Regions from separate parts of the Amycolatopsis melonis genome, predicted to be linked through region 3. Evidence: riboswitches for the same ligand, from Rfam matches in the RefSeq annotation. Region 3 holds a riboswitch; each other region holds the start of a gene.

Region 1 (3,803 bases), 290 kb from region 3:
ACGACCTGAAAGCGGAGGTGCTGAAAGTGCCCCACCACGGCTCGCGCTACTCGCTGCCGTCGTTCCTCGCGGCGGTGGCACCCCGGGTGGCGTTGGTCAGCGTGGGCGCGGGCAACACGTACGGCCATCCCAGCAGGTCCACATTGGACAGCCTGACGGCGCTGGGTGCCCTGGTCACCCGCACCGACACGGACGGCGACACGGCCGTGGTCTCCGGCTCCGCCGTCGTCCGGCGGGGCGAGCCCCGCGGCCCGCCCCGCCGGTGAGCCCGGGGGACGGGGCGCGGAGCCGGACGTCAGTAGCCGAGCGCCTCGTTCACGGCGGCGGCCGACGGGGGCAGGATCGCCTTGGGGCCCACGTGGTTCTCGACCGCGTCGAGGGTCTTGAGGCCGTCGCCGGTGATCAGCAGCACGGTCTCCGCGTCCGGGTCCAGCTTGCCGGTCTCGACCAGCTTCTTCGCCGTGGCGACGGTGACCCCGCCTGCCGTCTCGGTGAAGATGCCTTCGGTGCGGGCCAGCAGGCGGATGCCTTCGACGACCTCTTCGTCGGAGACGTCCTCGATCGCGCCGCCGGTGCGGTTGACGATGTCGAGCACGTACGGGCCGTCGGCCGGGTTGCCGATCGCCAGCGAGCGGGCGATCGTGTCCGGCTTCACCGGCTGGACCACGTCGTGGCCCGCGCGGAACGCGGCCGACACCGGCGAGCAGCCGGTGGCCTGCGCGCCGAACACCTTGTACGGGCTGGCGTCCACGAGACCGAGCTGGCCCAGCTCGCGGAAACCCTTGTCCACCTTGGTCAGCTGCGAACCGGAGGCGATCGGCACGACGATCTGCGGCGGGATGCGCCAGCCGAGCTGCTCGGCGACCTCGAAGGCCAGCGTCTTCGAGCCTTCCGAGTAGTACGGCCGGACGTTCACGTTCACGAACGCCCACTTCGGGTGCTCCGCGGCCAGCTCGGTGGCGAGACGGTTGACGTCGTCGTAGTTGCCGTCGACGGCGATCAGGTCGCCGTCGTACACCGCGGTGGTGAGGATCTTGGCGCGCTCGAGGGTCTTGGGGATCAGCACGACCGACCGCCAGCCCGCGCGGGCCGCGGCGGCGGCCGTCGCGTTGGCCAGGTTGCCGGTCGACGGACACGCCAGCACCTCGAAGCCGAACTCGCGGGCCGCGGCCAGCGCGACGGCGACGACGCGGTCCTTGAACGAGTGAGTCGGGTTGCCGGTGTCGTCCTTGACCCACACGCGCTTGAGGCCGAGTTCCTTGGCGAGGCGGTCGGCGCGGATCAGCCGCGTCGCGCCCGGCTCGGTGTTCGGGATCTCTTCGACATTGGACGGAACCGGAAGGAGCTTCTTGTAGCGCCAGATGTTCTTCGGGCCTGCCTCGATGTCCTCGCGGCGGACGCGGCCGAAGTCGTAGGCGACCTCGAGCGGCGAGAAGTCCTCGGCGGAGACGAATTCGGGGGCGAGCGGCTGCCGGTGACCCTCTTCCTTCGACACCAGTTCGACGGCGGGACCGAGGTCCGGGGTCTTGGTGGTGGAGGTCGTGCCGAGGGTTGCGGTCATCGCGAGGTTCCTTTCCTCATCTGCCCCGCCGAAGCGGGCCGGAATTGGCACCGTGGTCGTCAGCTATCCCGCGATCGCGGGATGACAGGCTGTACGCCGGTTGCCGGGGCTTCGTCGGGCCGTTCCCTCTGCCCCTCTGGATGAGCGGTATTCGGTTGTCGGTGCACGCTCGCCGGATCGCCCGGGGCGGCTGCCTCGGCTACACCGTACGACATCGCGCTCGAGCCGTGCCACGGTCCCGCTCGACATCACCGGAGCGGGGGCACGAACAGAGCAAGTGAGAGGATTCCGGGGTGACCGCGCAAGCCACCGCCCCGGCCCCGCTGCACCTGGTGCTGGGAGAGGAAGAACTGCTGATCGAGCGGGCCGTCCGCGAGACGCTGGCCGCCGCCCGCGCGACGGACGCGACGGCGGAGCTGACCCGGGTCCGGGTGTCGGATCTCACAGCGCCGGAACTCGCCGAACTGGTCAGTCCGTCGCTGTTCAGCGAGGGGCGCGTGATCGTCCTGGAGTCGGCGCAGGACATCTCGCAGGAGCTGGCGGACGCGGTCGCGGCCTACCTGAAGGACCCGGCGGACGGGGTCGTGCTCGTCGTCGTGCACACCGGCGGCGGCCGCAGCAAGGCGGGCAAGTCGCTGCCTGCTGTGCTGAAGAAGGCGGGCGCCGAGGTGACGGAGTGCCCGAAGCTGACCAAGCCTGCCGAGCGGGAGCAGTTCGTCCGGCACGAGGTCCGCCGGGTGGGCGGCAAGATCGACCCGGCCGGGGTCGCGGCGCTGATCGACGCGGTGGGCTCCGACCTGCGGGAACTGTCTTCGGCGGCGACGCAGCTGGTCGCGGACACGGGCGGCACGGTCGACGCGGAGGCGGTCCGCCGCTACCACCGCGGCCGCGCCGACGTGACGGGCTTCGCGGTCGCGGAGAAGGCGGTCAGCGGCGACCGCGCGGCGGCGCTGGAGTCGCTGCGCTGGGCGATGCAGCTGGGCGTCCCGCACGTCCTGGTGGCCGACGCGCTGGCCGACGCGGTCCGCACGATCGCCCGGGTCTCCGGCGCGGGCCGCGGCAACCCGAACCAGCTGGCGGGTGAGCTGGGCATGCCGCCGTGGAAGATCCGCAAGGCGCAGGGCCAGTCCCGTGGCTGGAACCCCGACGGCCTTGCCATGGCGATGCGCGTGGTCGCCCGGCTGAACGCGGAGGTCAAGGGCGTCGCGGCGGACCCGGGCTACGCGCTGGAGCGAGCGGTCCTCGAGGTGGCGGCCGCCAAGGGCGACCGCTGACCCCGGGCACGAAGAAGGCCCCGGCCGGAGCCGGGGCCTTCCCAGAAACCAACTGGCTCAGAGCGCGTTGACGCGCTTGGCGAGCGCCGACTTCTTGTTGGCGGCCTGGTTGGCGTGGATGACGCCCTTCGAGACGGCCTTGTCCAGCTTCTGGGCGGCGTCGCGCTGCAGCTCGACGGCCTTGGCCTTGTCGCCGGCCTCGGCGGCTTCGCGGACCTTGCGGATCGCGGTCTTCACCGAGGACCGGATCGCCTGGTTGCGCTGACGCGCCTTCTCGTTCGTCGTGATGCGCTTGATCTGCGACTTGATGTTGGCCATAGGGCAACTCCTGTTTCACTCGGTGAGATCGCCGCCGCGCTGAAGTGGCCCCGCTCGGGGAGCGGGTTTCCTCCATGACGGAATGCCGCACGGGCAGCGAGCGACCACTCTAACAGCCGGGCCGCGGGCGCCCGGAGCCGGGAGTAGGCTCGGTGGCGGCAGTGCCTAGGGTTCCGTCGCCGGTCCGTGCCCGCACCGTACAACCAGGGCCGGCGGGGCTGGTCCGAGCGGCACCATCGGCGGGCCCGGACGGCCGGTCGTTCATCTGACGGGGCAAAAGCCTGGAGGACCCGGTTTTCGCGTGCGCGAAAACCCGTAAGGGGTCCCATGAACGCCACTGCCCTGTCCCTCGTCCTCGTCGCCGCCGTCGTGCACGCGGCCTGGAACCTGGCCGCCAAGCGGATCTCCGCCGGCGGCACGCAGTTCGTCTGGCTCTACTACACCGTTGCCGCGGTCGTGCTGCTGCCGGTCACCGTCGTGCTGCTCGTCGTCGAGGACGAACGTCCACAGTGGAGCTGGCTGCTCGCCGCGGTGGTCACGGCGGTGCTGCACATCGCCTACGGCGTCGTCCTGCAGCGCGGGTACCGCGTCGGCGACCTGTCGGTCGTCTACCCCGTCGCGCGCGGCACCGGCCCGCTGCTGTCCGTGCT
Region 2 (3,803 bases), on a different contig from region 3:
TCGGGCTGCTGCCGGACCACACTGGGTAAGCTCCAGCGGTGGTTGAACTGCTGGGACCTGCCGAGATCCGCGGGCTGGCGGCCGAGCTGGACGTGCGGCCGACGAAGAAGCTCGGGCAGAACTTCGTGCACGATCCCAACACCGTCCGGCGGATCGTCGAACTCGCCGGGGTCGGGGTGGACGACGTCGTCCTCGAGGTCGGGCCCGGGCTCGGGTCGCTGACGCTCGGGCTGCTCGCCACCGGCGCGCGGGTCGTCGCCGTCGAGATCGATCCCAAGCTCGCCGAACGGCTGCCGAAGACCGTCGCCGAGCGGGCGCCCGAGGCCGCGGACCGGCTGACCGTCGTCGGGGCCGACGCCATGCGGGTCGCGAACGACGACCTGCCCGGTGCGCCGGACGCGCTCGTCGCCAACCTGCCGTACAACGTCGCCGTGCCCGTCGTGCTGCACCTGCTCGCCGAGGTTCCCTCGCTCACCAGCGGTCTCGTCATGGTGCAGACCGAGGTCGCCGACCGGATGGCCGCCGGGCCCGGCAGCCGGATCTACGGCGTCCCCAGCGTCAAGCTCGCCTACTACGGTCCCGCACGCAAGGTCGCCGCCGTGCCACGCTCGGTGTTCTGGCCGGTGCCGAACGTCGATTCCGCGCTCGTCGCCTTCGAACGCGGCGAAACGCCGGCGTCCGGGGACCGGGACACGCTCTTCTCCCTCGTGGACGCCGCCTTCTCACAGCGCAGGAAGACACTGCGTGCCGCGCTCGCGGGCTGGGCGGGCTCGGCGGAACGGGCCGGTGAGCTGCTGACGGCCGCCGGGATCGATCCGAAGACCCGGGGTGAGCAGCTCGGCGTGCACGACTTCGCGCGGATCGCCGCCGCGCGTTAGCTCCACTGTGGAAGGGCGGTGAAAATACGCCGTCCCACCCCGCGATCCCGCGATCCGGACACCTCCACTCGTGTGATCTGGGCCAACACGCTTGCGTTCGCTCCTCGGGATCGGTTTTACTCAGTACGTCCATCCCGAGCGACTGAGAGACCTGGCTCGCCGAAGTCGCAGCAACCACCCTCCGCAGGGCAGGTGCTACCGCCAGGACCGATGGAGGCCGTTTTCGATGAAGAGGGTAGCCCGCCCCCTGCTCCTCACCCGGCGTCGCGTCGTCGACGAAGGCCGCCGCTCCGTGACCGCATGTCGGCGCTCCAACTGAGCCTGCCGAGTCGGTCCACCCTTCTTCACTGCACCGTCCACTGAGGACGGACATTCGCTTGCGGCCGGGCGCGCCCATGGGGGCGGTGCCCCGTTTTCTGGAGCCTTCGTGATCACCGTCGAAAACCTGTCCAAATCCTTTGCTGCCAACGGAAATCCGGTCGTCGCCCTGCGCGACGTGAGTGTCGACGTCCAGGCCGGCTCGCTGTTCGGCGTGGTCGGTCCCGCCGGCTCGGGCAAGTCCGTCCTCGCCCGCTGCATCGCCCTGCAGGAGCGCCCCGACCGCGGTGTCGTCCGCCTCGACGGCCTCAACACCGGCACGCTCGACGGCCGCCGTCTCCGCGAAATCCGCCGTCAGCTCGGCGTCGTCTCGACGAAGCCGGAGCTGATCGCCGAGCGCACCATCGCCGGCAACATCGCGTCTCCGCTGGAGCAGCTCGGCGTCGACGGCCCGCAGCGCCGCAGCCGGGTCGGCTCGCTGCTCGACCTCGTCGGCCTGACCCCGCGCGCCGGGCAGCGCCCCGGTGAGCTGACCGCCGGTCAGCTCCGCCGTGTCTCGATCGCGAAGGCGCTGGCCGCGGCGCCCGCGGTGCTGCTGGCCGACGACCCGACCGCCGGTGTCGACCCCGAGGAGGCGGGCGCGGTGCTGACCGTCCTCGACCGGGCCCGCTCCGAGCTGGGCACGACGGTCGTGGTGACGACGCCGGACGCGGGCGTGGTCCGCCGCGTCTGCGACGACGTCGCGGTGCTCGAGGACGGCACGGTCGTCGAGCGCGGCACGGTCCTCGACCTGATCTCCGACCCGTCCAGCCGCACCGCGCAGGCGCTGCTGCCCGCCATCGAGACGTCCCGCTCCCAGTCGGCGCGCTACGACCGGTCGGTCGACGTCGTCCTGGTCGGCTTCGCGTCGGTGGGTGCGCTGCTGCCGGAGGCCGCGGGCCGCTTCGACGTCGAGTTCGCCACCATCGGCGGCGGGCTGACCCGCATCGGCGACACCCCGGTCGGCCGCTTCCGCCTCGGCGTCCGCGGCGAGCGCGCCGACGCGGCGCTGGCCTGGGTCGCCGAGCGCGGCGGTCACGTCACGCACACCGCCCGCGGTCCCCAGGGCGTCGCGGCCGCCTGATCCCGGACCCCGGAAACGCCCCGATGCGCAACTTCGCATCGGGGCGTTTTCGCGGGCACGTAGGCTGGTCGGGTGCTCGCCGTAGTTCCGCCCCCAGTCACCGTCCGGGTTCCGGCCAAGGTCAACCTGCACCTTTCGGTCGACGACCTGCGCGAAGACGGTTACCACGAGCTGGTCACCGTGTTCCAGGCGCTGTCGCTGACCGACGAGGTGACCGTCGCGGTCACCGAAGAGCCCGGCATCGAGGTCTACGGCGAAGGGGAGGGCTCGGTCCCGACCGGCCGCGAAAACCTGGCCTGGCGTGCCGTCGAAGCGCTCGCCGCGCACGTCGGCCGCACCGGGGAGCCGAAGGTGCGCGTGGTGCTGCGCAAGGGCATCCCGGTCGCCGGGGGCATGGCGGGCGGCAGTGCCGACGCCGCCGCGACGCTGGTCGGGCTGGCGAGCCTGTGGAACCTGGACGTCACGCGCGACGAGCTGGCCGAGATCGCCGCCGGGCTCGGCAGCGACGTCCCGTTCGCCCTCTACGGCGGCACCGCGCTCGGCACCGGCCGCGGCGAGCACCTCGTGCCGGTGCTGTCGCGGCACACCTTCCACTGGGTGCTGGCCTTCGACTCCGAAGGCCTGTCGACGCCGAAGGTGTTCAAGGAGCTGGACCGCCTGCGCGCGGCGGGCAACCCGCCCCGGATCGGTTCGCACACCCCGGTCGTCGAGGCGCTGGCCTCCGGCGACCCGCGGCAGCTGGCCCTGCTGCTGGGCAACGACCTCCAGGCCGCCGCGGTTTCGCTGCGTCCGGACCTGCGCCGCACGCTGCGGGCGGGCGTGAACGCCGGTGCGCTCGCGGGCACGGTCTCCGGGTCCGGCCCGACGTGCGCGTTCCTCTGCGAGGACGCGCAGTCGGCGGTGGAGGTCGCGGCCGAGCTGTCCGGCGCCGGCGTGTGCCGGACGGTCCGCGTGGCGCACGGCCCGGTCCCCGGCGCCCGGGTGGTCGGCGGGGACGACGCGCCGCGCCCGGCGCCGCCGCGGGTGCACGCATGAAGCACGCCGAGTTCGCCTTCCCCGGCCCGCTGCGCGACAAGCTCGTCGCGGCGATCCTGGCCGGGGAGAAGACGACGACGTCCGCGCTGCTCGTGGAATACGAGCAGGACGGCGAAGCGTTGCCGTTCGTGGGGGAGCGGGAGCTGGTGCTCGACTCGGCAGGCGACGGGGTCGCGGTCATCGAGACCACCGGGGTGCGCGTCCTTCCACTGTCCGAAGTGGACCTTCAGCACGCCGTCGGCGAGGGCGAGGGCTTCACGACCGTCGCGGAGTGGCGCGCCGAGCACACGAAGTTCTGGCAGAGCGCCGAAATGCGCGCCGCGCTGGGCAATCCGGAATTCACCGTGGACGACACGACCATGGTCGTGGCGACCCGGTTCGTCGTAACAGAGAGGATCGGCTGAGCGGATGGCCAACCTGGTCAATCTCGAGGCGGTGAGCAAGTCGTA
Region 3 (3,803 bases):
GGTGGACGACCACCATCACCAGCTGCGCGAATCCCAGCGCGGCCAACGGGAACCAGTACCGCGGTGCACTCCCCACCGGGGCAGGATAGCGGCCGCGAGGAGGACGGCCGCCGAGACGAGGACGCCCGGCAGGTCGGCGACGGCGACCGCGATCCCGCCGGAGAGCACGGCCGCCGCGAGCACCAGCGGGCTGCGTCCGGCCCAGGCGACCAGTGCCAGGCCGAGCGTCGCCAGCACCGGGCCGCGCGTGCCCGCGTCCAGGCCGAACTGGCGGAAGGCCACCAGATCCAGCAGCGGGACGGCGAGGAACACGCCCACGACCAGCGCCACCAGCACCCGGGCCCGCAGCGGCTCGTCACGCGTCACGGCGATCCAGAGCACGATGGCCAGGAACGCCGCGATCAGCGCGTAGAGCCAGCCTGGGCCGCTGCCCGCGGTGTAGGCGGTCACCGAATCACCGATGCCGATCAGCTGCTGCGAAGTCCCGTAGCCGCCGAAGGACATGCCGAACAGTCCTTCGTAGTGCTCGCCGGACGGTGTCGCCGAGAAGTGCGTGCCCAGTTCCGCGGCCGCGGCCGACCGGCGGAACAACTCGACCGTGACCAGCGTCAGCTCGGCGAATCCGACGAGCGCGAGCGGCACCCAGGTCTGCCCTCTCCCCATCGGCACAGGGTAACCCCGGGTCAGCAGAACGGCGGGAGTTCGCGCGGGTCGCCGGCGGGCGCCCAGCGGCCGTCCACCTTCGTGTACTCCCAGCGCGCACCGCGGGCGACGATCTGGCGCAGCGCCAGCACGACGCGGTCGACGTGCTCTTCGGTGCTGCCCAGGCCGAGGCTGACGCGGACGGCCTGCTGCCCGTCGCCGCCGGCGACGCCGATCAGCCGCTTGGCCGCGATGTGGGCGCAGAAGGCGCCGTCGCGCACGCCGATGCCGTACTCGGCCGACAGGACCGCGGCGAGCCAGCCGGGGTCGAAGCCGTCGACGACGAAGCTGACCGTGCCGACCCGGTCGACCGGCGCGTCGAACAGCCGCAGCTCGGCGCAGCCCGGGATGGCCTCCAGTCCCTTGCGCAGCCGGGCGAGCAGGGCCTGTTCATGCGCGACGACGGCGTCCCAGCTCTTGCTGAGTGTTTCGCAGGCGACGCCGAGCGCGTACACGCCGACGGTGTTGGGCGAACCGGCTTCGTGCCGCTCCGGCCCGGAGTTCCAGACGACGGCGTCCTCGGTGACGAGCTTGGTCGCGCCGCCCCCGGCGAGGTACGGCCGCGCGGCACGCAGCCAGTCGGCACGCCCGATCAGCGCACCCGCTCCGAAGGGCGCGTACAGCTTGTGGCCGGAGAGGGCGACGTAGTCGACGTCCAGTTCCCTGATCGAGATCGGACGGTGCGGGGCGAGCTGGGCGGCGTCGAGCGCGACGCGCGCGCCGTGTTTCCGCGCCACCGCCGCGATTTCCGCGACCGGGAGCAGCTCACCGGTCACATTGGACGCTCCGGTGACGACCACCAGACGCGGTCCCTGCGGGGAATCCGCGAGCGCTTCGTCCACAGCGGACACTGCGGCCAGCCGCGTGCGCGGGGTCGGCAGCCGCCGGACGTTCGGTCCCTGCCACGGCAGCAGCGCGGCGTGGTGCTCGGTGTCGAACACGATCACGGTGGTGTGGCGGGGAAGGCTGCGGGCGAGCAGGTTGAACGAGTCGGTGGTGTTGCGGGTGAAGACGACGGTGTCGGTCTGCCGCGCGCCGGTGAAGCGGCGCAGGACGTCGCGGGTGCGTTCGTACAGCTTCGTCGAGACCTGCGAGGCGAACCCGGCACCGCGGTGGACGCTGGCGTACCAGGGCAAGAACTCGTCGACGGCACGGCGGACGGCGTCGAGACACGGCGCGCTCGCGGCGTGGTCGAGATTGGCGTAGCCGATGTCCCCGCCGGTGACGAGCGGAACCCGCAGCGCAGCACCGGCAACGGCGGGAATCCCCGGCGCGGCAACGGTTTCGGGCTGGGTACGAGCGATGGCGAGAGTCATCGGGGTGCCTCCTCGGCAGTCCGGGGGACCCCGGCGAGGGGCCCGCGCTTGCCTGCCGCACTGCGCGACCGGCCCGGTCCTCACCCGGGGCACCCCACCGCGGTAGGAGGGTTGCCGGCCAGCAAGCCGGGGCTTCACGCTGGCACTCATGACCTGATCCAAAAGGTAACCGAGAACGCACCCGGCGGCCAACCCCGAACTCACATTCTGAGACGCCGCTCACCTTCGACCGAAACCCGAGCGAGTCTCAGAGCTTTGCGCGGAACCGTCCCGGGAGCTGCGTGACCGCGTTGTCGGTCACGTGCGTCGCCGTTCCCGAGTACTGCTGCTCGCCCGCCGTGAAGCGCCAACCGCCGAGGACCTTTCCGTCGATCGGCTCGCCGTACGCCGTTGCCAGGGCTGTCGAAACCGCGCCGAACGCGACGCCGTTCCAGTTGCCCGCGTCCGAGCGGGCCGCCGGGGCGTCCGGGAGGGTCCACAGCGTGAAGTGCACGTGGGCGCCCGTGCTGGTGCCGCCGCACGGCAGGGCGTTGCCGGTCGAGCCGAGCACCGTGCCCGCCTCGACGTGCTCGCCGTCGGTGACCTTGATGCCTTCCATGTGGTAGTAGCCGGTCCGCCAGCCGCCGTCGTGGTCGATGGTCACCCAGTCGCCGCCGGCGCAGTGCTGGAGGTGGACGGTGCCCGCCAGCGGGGCACGCACGGTGCGGTCGGCCGGGCTGAAGTCGATCGCGTTCTTCACGCCGGTGCTGCCGTCGTCGGAGTGGATGCCGGCCGAGTAGACCTGCTGGCCCGCCGCGAACGGCAGCGCGAGCGTCGGGAAGGGCGCCACTTCGGCGGTCGCGGTGGGGGCGGCGAGCAGTCCGGCGGCCGCGATGATCGCGGCGGCCAGGCCCGCCCCGGGCAGGCGAAGTTTCGTCACCGTGCGTACTCCTCAGGCTATATGCTCACCCATTCGAACTAACCGGAACGAGCGCACAGTAAGCCAAAAGGAGGATCTCACGGAAGATCGAGTGAGATTTTTGTGAGAAAAACTCGCGAAACGCGGAACGGGCTAGCGGCCCGACTCGCCCTTCCAGCGGGCCAGGCGCCCGGCGCGGTCGACCGCGCGAAGACGGCGCTCGACGGCGTCACGGACCTTGCTCGTCGTGACGACCAGCAGCTGGTCGTTCTCCTGGAGCCGGGTCGTCTTCTGCGGGGTGAAGCCGGTGCCTTCGCGGACGATCAGGCTGATCGTCGCCCCGACCGGCAGCCGCAGCTCGGACAGGTACACGCCGTGCAGCTTCGACCCGGGCTGGATCCGGACCTGCAGCAGCTCGGCGCCCATCTCGTCCAGCGGCGCGGAGTCGACCTCGATCTCGTGCGGCTCGGACTTCTTCGCCAGCCCGAGCCGGCGCGCAAGCGGCCCGAGCGTCGCGCCCTGCAGCAACGTCAGGACGATGACCAGCACGAACACCGCGTCGACCAGCCGCTGCGCGCCCGGCACGCCGTGGGACAGCGGGATCATCGCCAGCACGATCGGCACCGCGCCGCGCAGGCCCGCCCACGACAGGAACGCCTGCTCCCGCCACGGCAGCCGGAAGGGCAGCATCGACAGCACGACGGAGATCGGCCGCGCGAGCAGCAGCACGACCGCGCCCGCGACCAGGCCCGGCACGACCGCGTCGAGCAGCCGGCTCGGCGAAGCGAACAGGCCGAGCAGCACGAACAGCCCGATCTGGGCCAGCCAGCCCAGGCCTTCGGCGAACGACAGCGTGTCCGACCGGTGCGGCAGCCGCGAATTGCCGA

Evidence for each region. Region 3 has a riboswitch for S-adenosylmethionine ahead of ABJI51_RS18950 (aminotransferase class V-fold PLP-dependent enzyme). Riboswitches for the same ligand answer to the same signal wherever they lie in the genome.
Region 1: linked by a shared signal. The riboswitch ahead of thrC (threonine synthase) and the one ahead of ABJI51_RS18950 (aminotransferase class V-fold PLP-dependent enzyme) in region 3 are both predicted to bind S-adenosylmethionine.
Region 2: linked by a shared signal. The riboswitch ahead of ABJI51_RS15370 (methionine ABC transporter ATP-binding protein) and the one ahead of ABJI51_RS18950 (aminotransferase class V-fold PLP-dependent enzyme) in region 3 are both predicted to bind S-adenosylmethionine.

The regions. Positions count from the first base shown of each region.
Region 1 is NZ_JBDZYD010000006.1:128,851-132,653, forward strand. Features, by position in the region: gene ABJI51_RS17465 (ComEC/Rec2 family competence protein) at 1-266, shown strand, start outside; gene thrC (threonine synthase) at 296-1,561, opposite strand; SAM riboswitch class I at 1,575-1,708, opposite strand; gene holA (DNA polymerase III subunit delta) at 1,855-2,835, shown strand; gene rpsT (30S ribosomal protein S20) at 2,893-3,153, opposite strand; gene ABJI51_RS17485 (DMT family transporter) at 3,481-3,803, shown strand, end outside.
Region 2 is NZ_JBDZYD010000005.1:304,479-308,281, reverse strand. Features, by position in the region: gene ABJI51_RS15380 (hypothetical protein) at 1-29, shown strand, start outside; gene rsmA (16S rRNA (adenine(1518)-N(6)/adenine(1519)-N(6))-dimethyltransferase RsmA) at 39-878, shown strand; SAM riboswitch class I at 1,005-1,095, shown strand; gene ABJI51_RS15370 (methionine ABC transporter ATP-binding protein) at 1,306-2,319, shown strand; gene ABJI51_RS15365 (4-(cytidine 5'-diphospho)-2-C-methyl-D-erythritol kinase) at 2,392-3,354, shown strand; gene ABJI51_RS15360 (ASCH domain-containing protein) at 3,351-3,758, shown strand; gene ABJI51_RS15355 (ABC-F family ATP-binding cassette domain-containing protein) at 3,763-3,803, shown strand, end outside.
Region 3 is NZ_JBDZYD010000006.1:418,294-422,096, reverse strand. Features, by position in the region: gene ABJI51_RS18960 (hypothetical protein) at 1-76, opposite strand, end outside; gene ABJI51_RS18955 (hypothetical protein) at 16-663, opposite strand; gene ABJI51_RS18950 (aminotransferase class V-fold PLP-dependent enzyme) at 684-2,018, opposite strand; SAM riboswitch class IV at 2,058-2,172, opposite strand; gene ABJI51_RS18945 (M23 family metallopeptidase) at 2,266-2,937, opposite strand; gene ABJI51_RS18940 (potassium/proton antiporter) at 3,070-3,803, opposite strand, start outside.